Regions from separate parts of the Photobacterium sanguinicancri genome, predicted to be linked through region 1. Evidence: riboswitches for the same ligand, from Rfam matches in the RefSeq annotation. Region 1 holds a riboswitch; the other holds the start of a gene.
The links. Region 1 has a riboswitch for cyclic di-GMP ahead of OCU87_RS11755 (lytic polysaccharide monooxygenase). Riboswitches for the same ligand answer to the same signal wherever they lie in the genome.
Positions count from the first base shown of each region.

Region 1 (7,469 bases):
CTCACTACGAATAAACAATTAAAATACATATTTATTCGTTAATTTACTTTGAGTAATAAACGATGGCTAGTTGGCGTAAGGGAAATAGAAGAACAACATATTTTTATGCATAAAAAAGGCAGGTATATTCATACCTGCCTTTTGTTGACTCTGTTTTCTTGCTATACGAAGGTATTACAACGCCGCAGTAAAGATCGCTGAGATTTCTTCGTGTGTAGCTTGTTTAGGGTTAGTAAAACCACAAGCATCTTTTAATGCGTTATCCGCAAGAATTGAGATATCTTCCGCTTTAGCACCAAGCTCGGTTAAGCCAGCAGGAATACCTACATCTTTAGATAGCACTTGAATAGCTTCTAATGCTGCATTAGCACCTTGCTCTGCAGTCATGCCTTCAACATTAACGCCCATCGCTTTTGCTACATCAGAAAGACGCTCTGGACATACTTTTGCGTTATAACGCTGTACGTGAGGAAGCAGTACTGCATTACACACACCGTGCGGTAGATCGTAGAAGCCACCTAGTTGGTGCGCCATTGCATGTACGTAACCTAATGACGCATTGTTGAATGCCATACCAGCCATGAATTGAGCATAAGCCATCTGCTCACGCGCTTCGATATTCTGACCTTCATTAACCGCGGTGCGAAGGTGCGCTTGAATTAATTCAATCGCTTTAATTGCTACCGCATCAGTGATTGGTGTTGCCGCAGTTGAAACATATGCTTCAATCGCGTGAGTTAGTGCATCCATACCTGTTGCTGCTGTTAGTGAAGCCGGTTTTGCAAGCATTAGTTCTGGATCATTTACTGATAATAACGGTGTTGTGTTTTTATCAACAATCGCCATTTTAATATGACGCTCTTCATCTGTAATGATGCAGAATCGTGTCATTTCAGATGCAGTACCAGCCGTTGTATTGATAGCAACTAGCGACATTTGAGGTTTTGCAGATTGGTCAACACCTTCGTAATCACCAATTTTGCCACCGTTAGAAGCAACAAGCGCAATACCTTTAGCACAATCGTGCGGCGAACCACCACCCAGTGAGATTACAAAATCACACTCGTTATCTTTAAGTAGCTTAAGGCCCGCTTCAACATTACCAGTTGTAGGGTTTGGCTGAGTGCCATCAAACACAACAGATTCAACGTCGCGTGCTGTAAGCAAATCTGCGACTTGTTTAACTACACCAATTTGGTTCAAAACTTTATCAGTTACGATAAGCGCTTTTTTAAAGCCGTGTGCTTGAATGGTATCAACAGCCTGAGTTAAACAACCTGCACCCATCAAGTTTACTGCTGGGATAAAAAATGCACTGCTCATTATAATTCTCCATAATTACGAATACTTTTTACGCTAAACGCCGATCTACAGATAAACCACTAGATGTAAAAAGTATCTCGCTTTGCTCTCCGCCTTTATGTAACACCTCACCTATCAATAAGAAATTGATCTTGAGCAAACTATCAATCTTAAGTATCCAAAATAGACGAACAACATGACCGATATCACTATAAACAACTACAAATCAGACAGTTATAATCCACATGGAAAAACATAGCTATTCCCAGGCGAAACAGTAAGGGTTACACCTGACACATTAACCCCCACGAATATCGCTATCCAATGGGGGTTAAGTTAGAAAGAAAAGTTACTGATTAGCGATCAGCGTTTAATCCACGCATCACTCCAATGTGAACCAACACCAGGTTCATAGTGATTAGCTGAAGGCGCATAAATACGACACCAGCCACTTGCGGGGAATGGCTTACATTCATAAATATTGCCATCTTTAGCGAGTACCTTAGTTCCTGCATCGTAACTACCAATACTCGATGGATACTCGTAATCGTAGTCACCACCAGATGATGCTGGTTTAACCGTCACAGTGCGCTCTTCAACAGTTTGAACTGTACCTTTGGTATCTGTTGCTGTGATTTTTAGCTGGAAAGTACCGTCTGCTGTAACAGGAATAGTCAGGCTCAAAGTTGGTGCTTGGCCGCTAAGCTGCCCTTCTGCTTTTCCAACCTCTTGGTTGCTTTGGTTCAACAGCTGCATTGAGATGCTGTAATCCCCTTCCGAACGTACCACAGCAGAAATATCCACGGTGTTGTTTGTATCTAGCTGATATTCAGCAGACAAACCTTCGACCGAAATTGGTGGTGGAGGCAAAATACCGCCCTCACGTACATCTAAAGCATAGTTATAATTGCTGTTGGTCACGTACACTTGGTTTAGGTGCAAATCAGAAGATTCATAGACGATTTCATCATTGGCATTCTTAACGCCAATTTGAGCAAGGGTTGGATATTTAGTATTGATCTGCTGAGCTAATTCGTACGACCACACGTTCAAGTCTGCGTTAGCACCCGTGATAGGTAATTTCTCAAATACGACTTCATTACCTTGTTCTGAGAAAATACGGAACCATACGGCGTCACCAGCATTAGCGACAACACCAGGTTTTACGTACGTGCCTTTACTTGACCACGTTGGCGTAGGCGTAGGCGCATCCCCGTCAAATTTAATGTCACTACAATTATAGAAACCTTCGCCCGCAGGATCATCGCGCTGCCATCGTGTCACTAGTGTTGCATCCCCACTTCGGCCTGCTGGTAAAGTGACATCCATTTGATAATAGTTGGTTCCATCAATGTTCACTTTTTCGATACTGCCAAACTCTTGGACTAGCTCAAGATCATCCCAAGCCAAGCGGCTATGCGCCGCATTATAATTAGTATTAGTGAGGTAAATTTGCCAATGACTTGGGTTATGCGGTGCTGTTGCTAAGTACTTAAGCGTAAACGTCTCACCCGCTTTCATCGGTGTACGTTGCCACTGCATCGAAGGAACACTCATTCCACTTTTTCTAGCGTCACCACCAGAGCAGATTAAACCATCTTTAACGCCGGCTTTTACAGCATCCATATTGTTGTAATCAGATACCAGTGTTGCAAACTCGTTTATTTGTACAAAAGGGTATGTACCTGATTCTTGAAACGCAGCGCGACATGCTTCATTAGCTATGGTCGAGCCATCTTGTGATCCCCAATGCCCACCTTGTTCACTACAAATAACCTGACGAGCTTTGGGATATGTCGCATAGCCATGCGCCTGTGCTAAAGACGGGATAACCGCAATAGCAGCAGTAGCTACGCCTATAGAGAAAGAAAACTGACTTTTCATGTAATAGCTTCCGTATTCATTATTATAAAAGGAAGCCAGCTAATTACCGGATGGTATCGTGCTGTATATACGTTACACGTAAAACAGCAGAATCATCCAAATTCAGATAACCCCGCTACCCTAGCTTTACAATAAAACCGTAGGCCGGAAGTTTTGCGCCAGCCCCTTTCAGAGCTTTTGCCTTTAGCTGACTCCTCCTATGAAAATTCAGTATGGAAAATAAGGCAAAAATGACGTGCTAGATGTGGAATGCTTATCTCAAAATACCATGCACAGAAGCACTTATTCGCTACAATAAGTATGATGTACATACAGGGTTAATTCTTTAAAATCAGAATGATGAAAACCGCGTTAATCTCTATGAATATTGACGGCCAATGGCGGCACCTTGTCTGTCATTTTTCACCTTTGGTCAGTTCAACACTCAACAAAGTCTTTAAATATTTACATGCATAAATAGTCGAGCATCTTTCACGCAGAGAACGATAACATTTACTTTCTCTTTCTTTATAAACCTAACGTTTACCCAGCTCTTAATACTGCCACTCATGCCTAAATAGTGCCGTTCATGCCCATAAACTGCCGCTCATTTTATAGTTTTGACAAGCTATTGGCGTCATCGACGGTTAGGCGTATTACTACATCCAATGCGATTTTGACTATGAACGATTTTGGAGAATGCGGCATGCAATCATCAACAAAGCAACCTAGCCGTCTGTGGACGCTGTTGGGCACTATTATTACCCAATTTGCACTTGGCTCTGTCTATACATGGAGCCTGTTTAATGCGCCTCTTGCGAGCAAACTGGATACCCCCGTCAGCCAAGTAGCTTTTTCATTTGGTATTTTAAGCCTGTCCTTAGCCGTCGCTTCATCACTATCAGGTAAGCTGCAAGAGCGTTTCGGGGTACGTAAAGTTACTATCAGTGCGGGTATTATGCTGGGGCTTAGCCTAATCATTACTTCCTATGCGCCGAACCTAATCGTGTTGTATGTAGTCGCGGGGTTCTTGGTCGGGTTTGCCGATGGTACGGGTTATTTGATGACGCTATCAAACTGCGTGAAGTTTTTCCCTGAACGTAAAGGTGTTGCATCAGCATGTGCTATCGGCGCTTATGGTTTAGGTAGCTTAGGCTTCAAATACATTAACATGTACTTCTTAACCCATTCAGGTGTCGAAATGACATTTAGCGTGTGGGGCATCATTGCAATGTGTTGTGTGGTAGTTGGCGGTATGATGATGCGTGACGCGCCGATCCATCAAGAAGCAAGTAAAACTGAAGCGCAAACCAAGATGGCAGCGCCAATCTCAGAAGACTTCACGCTTGCAGAGGCATTCAGAACACCACAATTTTGGATTCTGTCTCTTATCTTCTTAACGGTTTGTATGTCTGGTCTTTACGTTATTGGCGTAGCAAAAGACATTGGCGAAAACTTTGTTCACCTTAATTCAGCAGCCGCTGCAACTTCTGTTGCTATTATCGCAGTGTGTAACCTGTCTGGTCGTTTGGTTCTTGGCGTGTTGTCAGATAAAATAGCGCGTATTCGTGTTATCAGCATTGCGCTGGTTATTTGCTTGGTCGGTGTTGTGTGCTTACGTTTAGTCACACTAGAACAATCAAGTTTTTACTTGGCGATTGCCTGCATTGCCTTTAGTTTTGGTGGCACAATTACTGTGTACCCATCTTTGGTTAGTGACTTTTTTGGCTTAAATAACCTAACCAAAAATTATGGTTTCATTTATTTAGGCTTTGGTATTGGTAGCTTTTTCGGCTCAGTCATTGCGGCTTTCTTTGGTGGTTTTACAGCAACTTTCTCAGTGATGCTAGCATTGGTGGTCATTTCTATCGTGTTCTCACTCACCGTTAAATTACCGAACAAGACACAACCTCTTCAGCCTGTGATGTGTTAACCACAACTGATTATTAATTTTGCTATCAAGCCCTTATGTTCACTCTAAGGGCTTTTTCCGTTAAAGGGAGTATCTCGCTTGTTCCTTGAACATTTACAGATGTTATTCAATGTGTTGGAACGCGCGGCATTCATGCTGTCAGCATTGTTCTTATTAACACAAGCACGCGTATTCAAAGACATCATGCATAAAGATGAATCAGAGCGGAAGCCGACTGAACTCATCTTTGTCTCTCTTTTATTCATCTTTTTCGCGATTTTCAGTACCTATACCGGAGTGAATGTAGAAGGCTCTTTGGTCAATGTCCGTATTATCTCAATCATTTCAGGCGGTATTATCTTCGGTCCTTGGGTCGGTTTACCCGCAGGGATAATTTCAGGTATTCACCGCTTTCTAATCGACATTGATGGTCCAACATCCATACCTTGCTTAATTACCAGTACCTTCGCTGGGATCTGTGGCACCTTGATATACCATTTTGGTAATAAAAAACATTACATCTGCTGGGGTATTGCGGCTGGGATGTTTTGTGAAGTATTAACCATGGCATTGATATACCTGCTGGCCGATGACAAAAATTTGGCTGCCAGTATTGTTCAAAATATTGGTTTACCTATGGTGCTCGGTTCTGCAAGCATAGGCTTGATCATTAAACGTATCCAAGATGTTCACAACGAACGTGACCGCTTTGCCGCGCAACAAGCAAAACGATCGTTAGATATCGCTAACCAAACGCTGCCTTTATTTAAGAAAAATCATTCTGATAGTTTGGCCCAGATCTGTGACATTATTCGCCGAGAAACTCAAGCCGATGCTGTCTTTATCACTGACCGTGAATTCATCTCAGCCTATGCCAATGGCATAACGCTTGGCCATTATAACGACCACCAAACCGCCTGTGGTCCATTGGTCAAAAAAGTATTAGCCCAAAAGACCTCTGTTGTTGCTAATAATTATGAGTACGAGGATTACCGCTCCGCATTGATTATCCCGCTTCAAGAGGGCGATCATATTACAGGCACGCTGAAAATATGTTTTCGCAAGAAGAACCAAATATCACAACCGCTGATCGAAATGGCTCAGGGTTTATCAGTATTGATATCAACCCAAATAGAAGCATCAAGTGCAGAGCAAACCAGAACAATGCTACAGAAAGCTGAATTCTCTGCATTACAAAGTAAGATTAATCCACACTTCTTATTTAATGCACTGAATGCTATCTCGACCTTAATTCGGATTCAGCCCGATAAGGCACGTTCATTGATCGCCAATTTAGCCGACTTCCTGCGTTATAACTTGGAGCGAGACGAAGACTTTATTGATGTGCATTCAGAATTGCAGCAAGTTCGAGATTATACGGCAATTGAATTAGCGCGTTTTGGTAACAAGCTCACGGTTGATTTTGATATTGATCCTGTTCATATTCAGATCCCTTGCTTGCTTATCCAGCCTTTGGTTGAAAATGCTATTCAACATGGTATCCAACCTTTCAGTCGCCCTGGGCATGTCTTTATAAAAGTTAAGCAGCAAAGCGATCATGTTTTGATCAGTGTTAAAGATACTGGCGCTGGGATCCCACAAACTGTTATTGATAAACTTCATAGTGGCGCTATGGAAAAGAACAAGATCGGTTTAATCAATGTGCATCAACGCGTCAAGCTCATTTATGGTCATGGGCTCGACATCCATAATTTAAAAGATGGGGTTGAAGTTTCTTTTAAGGTTTTGGATCGTCAAACAGAGGCAATATATGTTGAAAGCGGTAATTGTTGAGGATGAGTATTTAGCTCAAGAAGAGCTAAAATACCTTATATCTCAATACAGTAATATCGATGTCGTGGCAGTCTTTGACGATGGCTTAAATGCGTTTAAGTACCTGCAAGGCCATACTGTTGATGTGCTGTTCCTAGACATTAATGTACCTTCTATTGACGGTATGATGCTGGCTAAAAACCTGCACAATACACAAAGCGCCCCAAAGATGGTATTTACCACCGCGTATAAAGAGCATGCTTTGGATGCCTTTGACATAGAAGCCATTGATTATTTATTAAAGCCACTTAACGTTGAGCGTGTCCAGCGCGTACTCGAAAAGCTTGAGCAACAGTCAGTGGTTCACAACCAATCTGAATCTATTCTGGCAAATACGCCAACATCAACGCTGCCGCTTCAACAACAGAACCGTATTTGCATCATTGATATTAAAGATATTCATTACGCAGTCGCAAAAGAAAAAATCACTGAAGTCTATACACAAGACAGTCAGTATATCGCCCCCTACACCATCAGTGAGCTGATGGTGCGATTACCTGAACAGGCTTTTTTCCGTTGTCACCGTTCTTACTGCATAAATCTAAACAAAATTACGCAA
Region 1 covers NZ_AP024850.1:2,513,552-2,521,020, forward strand. The annotation lists gene yiaY (L-threonine dehydrogenase) at 175-1,323, opposite strand; gene OCU87_RS11755 (lytic polysaccharide monooxygenase) at 1,666-3,186, opposite strand; cyclic di-GMP riboswitch class I at 3,289-3,378, opposite strand; gene OCU87_RS11760 (L-lactate MFS transporter) at 3,872-5,098, shown strand; gene OCU87_RS11765 (LytS/YhcK type 5TM receptor domain-containing protein) at 5,177-6,871, shown strand; gene OCU87_RS11770 (LytR/AlgR family response regulator transcription factor) at 6,849-7,469, shown strand, end outside.

Region 2 (7,469 bases), 380 kb from region 1:
GCGGGTTATTTAATTGCTTGGTGTCATGAATATAGACTAACTGTCCCACTCCCCAAGGGGCTTCTAACCCTTCAGTCGGTTCGGTGAAATCAACATCAACAGGCAAGCGTTTATCGACCAACGCCCAATTAGGTAATGAAGATACAAATGGCCCATATAAAAGATTACTGTGTTTCATCGAGCGGAAGTTTTCGCCGTTGATCCACACCAGATCAACGCTGCCATCGTTATTTTTCCCTGCGGTTTTTTCTGCAAGTAAACGCTGCGTGGTTTCTGCAATGTCAGCAACTTTCACCTGCTTTAGCGTGACGTTGTAACGCGACTGTAGTTCGCGAGAAGCCCAACGTAGATATTCGTTGATTTCTTGGCTACCGCCCCACGCATTAAAGTAAACCGTTTCACCTTTGGCTTGTTGAAGTACTTGCTGCCAATCTTGTTCGGTTGCCATTGAAGGTGCTTCCGCATAGGCTGTACTTGCACTTGCCGCTATGGTTAAGGCGGTCAGTAGTGTCATTGCGCCTGAGTACAGGCGCTTGAAAGAAGGTGAGCGTTGCATTACATATCCTTATTTTCTTTTAGCGGCTCGGCTGCTTGATTTGCGACAGGCTGCTTTTTACCTTGGCGCATCCATTCGTGGTATTTCTCGACCCAGTTTAACAGCATTTTAGGGGCATTAGCCTGCTTCCATTGTCCCGCTGCGTATTTTGTGGCTTCGCTCATGGTTGGATAAGGGTGAACTGTACCTAAGATCTTGTTTAACCCCAAGTTGTGACGCATTGCTAGGGTGAATTCAGCTAACATTTCACCAGCATTACTCCCAACAATTGTTGCGCCTAAGATAGTGTCTTTGCCCTTGGGTGTGATGACTTTGACAAAGCCATAATCTTCACCGTCTGTGATCGCTCTATCTAAATCATCAATACCGTAAGTAATGACTTGGTATTGAATGCCTTGCGCTTTGGCTTCTTTTTCATTGATCCCCACACGAGCAACCTCTGGTGATGTGTAGGTGGCTGCGGGCAGTACCGAATAATCGGCTTTGAATTTTTTAAATTGCCCAAACAGGCCATTTACCGCCGCAAACCATGCTTGATGCGCAGCAGCGTGAGTCAGTTGAAAAGGCCCTGCAACGTCGCCAACAGCAAAGATATTGCGGTATTTTGTTTGCAGGTAGTCGTTCACTTCTACTGTGCCGCGCTCGCTTGTGGTAATGCCGAGTTCTTCTAAGCCAAAACCTTGTACGTTAGCAACACGCCCAAGCGCGAGCATGACATAGTCAAAGTCAGTGGTGACAGTCTGCCCTTGGTGCTCAAGGTAAGCACGTTGGATGCGAGAGCCATCATCCTGCTCGATAGATTCAAAGCGTAAGGCTTTGTGGTTTAGTTTGACCTCGACGCCGTCACTTTGTAATTTGCTATGCACTAACTCTGCGGCATCAGCATCTTCGCGGATAAGCAGTTGGTCAACCATTTCGACCAAGGTAACTTGGCTGCCTAATCGTTGGAAGCTTTGTGCGAGTTCACAGCCAATCGGCCCGCCACCCAGAACAAGGAGTTTCTTGGGTTGTTCTTTTAGCTGCCAAATAGTGTCTGAGGTAAGGTAGTTAACATCTTGTAGACCCGGAATATTAGGAACCAGTGGGCGAGCACCCGTCGCAATCACGATGTTTCGGGTGGTAATGCGCTCACCGTTTACTTCTACTTCCCATGGCGACAAGATACGCGCTTCACCAGATACGCAGTTCACACCTAACGACGAATAACGTTCAACAGAGTCATGTGGCTCAATTTTGTCGATGACAGTATGAACGCGCGTCATGACTTGTTTAAAATCGACTTTCACATCGCCCGTAGTAATGCCGAATTCTTTTGCTCGGGTAATTTCAGACATTGCATGTGCCGCACGAATAACAGCCTTTGAGGGTACACAGCCTGTATTTAAGCAATCGCCACCCATTTTATGACGTTCAATTAACGTTACTTTTGCTTTTACTGCTGCAGCAATATAGGCACTGACTAAGCCACCCGCACCCGCTCCAATCACGACCATGTTTTGGTCGAATTTTTCAGGCGGTGTCCAGTCAGCATATACGCGGCGCTGCTCGATAATGCCCATAACAAATTTCGCGACCAGTGGAAAAACCCCTAATAGCGCGAGAGAAATAAGCACAGGGGCTGAAATAATGCCACTGAGTGAATCTATTTCGCCAAGTTGGGTACCCGCGTTGATATAAACAGCCGTACCTGCCAGCATCCCTATTTGGCTGACTAAGTAAAAGCGTTTGGTTGATAGCGGTGTTAACCCCATTAGTAGGTTCACCAGAAAGAACGGGAACACTGGGATTAATCGCAGTGTGAATAGATAAAAAGGACCGTCTTTTTTAATGCCTGCATTGATAGGCGCAAGACGATGCCCGAATTTAGCTTGTACCCAGTCGCGAAGAATATAACGGCTAAATAGGAAAGCGAGTGTCGCACCAATGGTGCTCGCAAACGAGATTAAAATCAGGCTCCACCAAAAACCAAATAATGCCGCACCCAGTAGAGTCATGATTGCCGCGCCCGGTAAAGAGAGTGCCGTTACAACAATATAAATCGAAAAGTACACGATACTCGCGAAGAAGGGACGTGCTGCTATCGTATCTTGCAATGCGACTTGCTGCGCCTTCGCTTGCTCTAATGTGAAGTACTGGCCTAAATCAAACAGGAACCAACTTCCAATAAGCGTGGCAATTATGGTAATGAGCAGTAGTTTCTTTTTATCCATGAGATAACTCCTACGATTTACTTGATGGTGGAGGTTGTGTAGCCGATGACGCGTCCTGTTTATCGGCCGAGTTGTTATCGTTCAGTGCAGATGTGATAGGGATGGAGCAAAAGCCTTGCGCAGGCACATCTAGCGCGGTATTAAACTTAGCTGATAGATTTTGAAAAGCGATCAGTGCAGTAAGTTCAACGAGGCTATCTTCATCAAACCACTGTTGCAGATCAGCTAGCATCGTTTCTGTTACTTTTTGCCCTGTAATAGTCATGGCTTCAACATAATGCAGCACCGCTATTTCTTCATCGGTGAATAAGGTGATGTTTTGTTGCCACTGGGAGAGGGCTTTGATCTTTTCAACAGAATCACAACGCTCTGCTAGGCGCATTCCATTGGCATCGACGCAAAACTCACAATCATTAAGCTGTGAAACACGGACACAAACAAGAGAGCGCGTAACAGGTGAAAGTGGAGAGTGGCGGCGATCAAGGTAGCCAAAAAATCCTGCGACTAACCAAAAGAGTGGTGGACGGCGTCCCCACAGCAAAGAAGGGTTCAGTTCTGCGCCGAAATTACGCTTCTGTAGCCAAAGTAATGGGCGGACAAAGATGGAGTATTTGTTTTTTTTCGCGAGGCGCACTGCGTCGTTTCCTTATGAACACATGATATAGCACCAATGCTATACCAAGGTAATAAAGGAGACCCAACGAAGGACGCAAATATTTCAATTAATTAGAGAAAAACTGAAAATAGCCGCTGAGTGTCTGTAATTTGAGCAGCTTTTTAGTTAATGGCTACTTCTACAGCTTGGCTACGTTCTTGTTGCACAACACGGTTATCCGGAATATCAGACAAAGCGATATAAGCTGATGCGATGAAAGGCAGGCATGCAAGGACCAGTGTTTTGCCAATGTGATAGTTTCGATACCAGTATTTACGAGCGCGAACTTTGAGTAATACGCCCCATACAATCAGCATGATATTAAAGCCGCATGTCAGGGTAACTGTATCAATGAGTGCATTAAGTGGAGCCAGTTGCTGAGAGACTAGTAGCATGACTAAAGCTGGAGGGAGTAGGCTAAGAAGAACAAAGGCACGGAATAACTTTGGCCATTTGTTAAATTTGTCTTTGAATATGTGGTCTGTTTGCCCAGGAAAAGGCTTTGAACAGAGCATACTTGCCTCACTTTTTGCAATCTATAAAGAGACTGCACGTTGGTTATGGCGAAGGTTATGAAGCGTCATTAAAGTGGCGCTACCTTCATGCAACAGTTGCCATAAGTAGTTAAAAACAATTTTTTGACGTTGGTTGTTCTGCTGCTAGCCAGTATTTTACTTATTTAAGGTAAGATTAAAAGTTAACTGATGCTTTTGTGAACAGTATTTGTGAGAAGAGTCAATCTTTGACGTAATCCTGACATTCAGGAGGCTGGAGCTATAAAAAACGAGGCCAAAGCCCCGTTTTTTATATTGTAAAAAGTGTTGTTTTTGACCGAATGGCTTAAGGTAATAAACCTAACAACTCTCCGCGTCTTGTTTCACTGATCACCGACCAATGTCTGCCGCTGATCGCGCCTTCTAAAGCCCAAAGCAACTCGATGTTGAGATTATTATCATGTGTATCGAGTAGTGCTTTATAAGCATCAATAGCGCCAACTTCTACAAGCTTGTCGACAGTATCAATACCTACTTTTTTCAGCATACGTTCATTCGCTAACCGTAAATTGGGTAAATCTTTGATACGTGAAGGCCCAACTTTACTTTTTGTTTCTTTGTCGTTATTTGCACCGTCTAAAGAACCGCGTGCGTGTTCAATGATCATCTCTGGAGTATTCCACCAGGTATCAGGTATTGCAAAATGCTTAGTCACAACGGGAAAACCGCGTTTTTCATAAACATAAGGGGTTAAGTCAGCTTTTTTAAACTGCTCAATATTTTTAGCATTGGCACGAAGGTGTAACTTATTTTTTACGACAAGTGCAAACATCGTTTCACCTGAAAAAATGCCAAAACCGCCAAACATGGACCGTGATTTAACACTGTCAAAGCAGTCGAATAATTTTAGGGTGTCTTTAAGTATTGGTTTATCCATGCGACTTCTCGGTGAAATAAATCTGGGAGTCACCTAACATATAAGCGAGGAGTTTAGATTAGCAAAGCACACTTAATATATGTCAAAAGCATGTCAAATCCTGAAGCAGGTTTTGCGTTAAATCCATCGGTAACCCCGCTACCTTAAAAGTGTTAAATGTTACCCAAATAACACTCTGTTAGGCCGGAAGCTTTGCGTCCCATTCTTTCAAATGGTTTGCCTTGTTCGTGACTGAATAAGCATATCGTAAATAGCAGAAAATCGTTTAACTTACGGGGGTCAAAGTGTGATGTTGCTTCAATTATTACTATTAAGAGAGAGAGAATATTCAGGTGTGAAATGAAATGAGCAGTAAATTGAAGAGAACTATTTCAATTTTATAAGTAAACTTATTGTTATAGATTAAGTGTTTGTGTGAAAAAATCGAATTTTAAGCGATGTGAATTTATAAAAAAACCGACGTTTAATATTGTCGGTTTTTTGTTTTTTTATGCGCAATAAGAATAATTAATTGAGCTTATGAACTGACTTACGGACAACGAGTGCCGGTGACATTTCAAAAACACGGGTCTCATGTTTTTTATCTTTTACGCGTTCCATCAAGATTTCAATCGCTGTTTTACCTAAGCGGCGTTTAGGCTGGTGGATTGTTGTCAAAGGTGGCGAGAAGAAAGGTGCTAGCTCGATATTATCGTAACCAATGATTGAGATATCTTCAGGCACTCGAATTCCATGTTGAACGAAAGTACTGATCATCGCCATTGCCATAATGTCGTTAAAACAGAAGATAGCAGTAGGGCGCTCTTTCATTGCAATAAACTGTTCAGCTGCTTGTACGGCAGTCTCACACTCGAAGTCACCTTCAATGATCCAATCTTCATTAATATCTAGATCAGCTTCACCCATCGCTTTTTGGAAGCCTTTCAAGCGTTCACGACAGGTTGATTTTTCATTGTGGCCAGATAGACAGCCAATCTTAGTGTGGCCATTTTCGATAAAGTGCTTGATCGCGACATAACCACCGACTGCTGCGTTATCTTGGATTTTATCTGTGTGTGGGCTTTCTGGGCCCCAGTCCATCACAACCATAGGTAGATCACTTTGGCGTTCTAATAGATCTAATAAACGCTGGTCGAGATCTGAACACATAACCATCAAGCCATCTACACGCTTTTCAGCCAGCATGCGCAAGTAATCACGTTGCTTAGAGAGGTTACCTTCGGTGTTACATAGAATTAAGGTATAGCCTTCTTTGTAACAGTATTCTTCTACGCCATGTACAACTTCAGCAAAGAACGGGTTAGTCGATTTCGTTACTAACATACCGATAGTGCGAGTAGTATTACATTTCAGGCTGCGAGCAACAGCACTTGGCGCATAGTTCAGTTCATCGACGGCAGCCAACACTTTCTTCTGTGTTGCTTCTGCTACGAAGCGTGTTTTGTTTATCACGTGAGAGACTGTTGTCGTTGAAACACCAGCCATACGTGCAACATCTTTAATCGTTGCCATAGTTATTCTTCTAATAATTGCAATAAAGAGGGTCTAGCTAAGCCATCCAACACGCCTACTCTTTTTACGTTGAGTGCATGTGTCGCTTTAGACCTTCCATAAAAGTGAAAAGCCGCTTCTCTAGGATGAGCGGCTTTTATAGATTAGGGTAGCGTTACATTGTTAATCGCTTGCGTTCACATTTTACTGAGTGTAGCGCACAGTGCAACGTTTCTGTTTATCAAGATGGTAATACTTGATAGACATCAACAATAATAATGTAACTATGGTGATTTTTGATGCGTTAGTATGCATTCGCATGGGTAATGTAATAAATACGCAAGTAAAGTGCTACAAAATCACGGGGTGTTTGTGCACCGGATGCTCTGTCATAGTGACTGGCCAACCGTAGACTCGTTCAATGTTACTCGGTTCGAGTGCGTGCCACGCATCGCCATCTGCTTGTATTTTGCCATTATTCACAATAATCAAGCGATTGGCATATTGTGCCGCTAGGTTTAGATCATGCAATACAACGATAACGGCAGCGCCAGCTTTAGCCATGTTCTGCGCTAATTGTAACGTCTTATGCTGATGAGCCAAATCAAGAGCCGATGTGGGTTCATCAAGCATTAGAATCGCATTTTCATTTGCTTCACTCAGTTGTGTCAGAATTCGCGCAAAATGAACTCTTTGCTTTTCTCCGCCAGATAAAGAGGGATATAACCTGTCGGCGAGTGTTGTGACATCGGTCTTTTCCATCATTTCAGCTGCTGTCGCCGTTGCATCCGCGCGGGGAAGATCGAGTGGTAAAGCACCGAGTTCGACTACTTCTTGTGCGGTAAATGCAAAGCTTAAACTACTGTGTTGAGGTAAAACGGCTAAATATCGGGCTAACGCTTTAGCTGGCCACTTAGCTTGGTTCTTATTATGAATGCGGATATCACCTCCTGCATCCAACTCGCCACACAGTACTTTGAGTAGTGTACTTTTGCCTGCGCCGTTAGGTCCAAGTAATGCGGTCACCTCACCATGCCTAATCTCGAGATTAAAATCATCAAGTAAGATTTTACCACCAAGGCTGAGGTTTAACCCTTTAGCTGCGATCGCAACGCTATCATGGTGG
Region 2 covers NZ_AP024850.1:2,133,251-2,140,719, reverse strand. The annotation lists gene OCU87_RS10210 (ABC transporter substrate-binding protein) at 1-514, opposite strand, end outside; gene lpdA (dihydrolipoyl dehydrogenase) at 556-2,766, opposite strand; gene OCU87_RS10200 (carboxymuconolactone decarboxylase family protein) at 2,777-3,400, opposite strand; gene OCU87_RS10195 (hypothetical protein) at 3,544-3,936, opposite strand; gene OCU87_RS10190 (TfoX/Sxy family DNA transformation protein) at 4,262-4,852, opposite strand; cyclic di-GMP riboswitch class I at 4,978-5,083, opposite strand; gene purR (HTH-type transcriptional repressor PurR) at 5,360-6,364, opposite strand; gene OCU87_RS10180 (heme ABC transporter ATP-binding protein) at 6,695-7,469, opposite strand, start outside.
Region 2: linked by a shared signal. The riboswitch ahead of OCU87_RS10190 (TfoX/Sxy family DNA transformation protein) and the one ahead of OCU87_RS11755 (lytic polysaccharide monooxygenase) in region 1 are both predicted to bind cyclic di-GMP.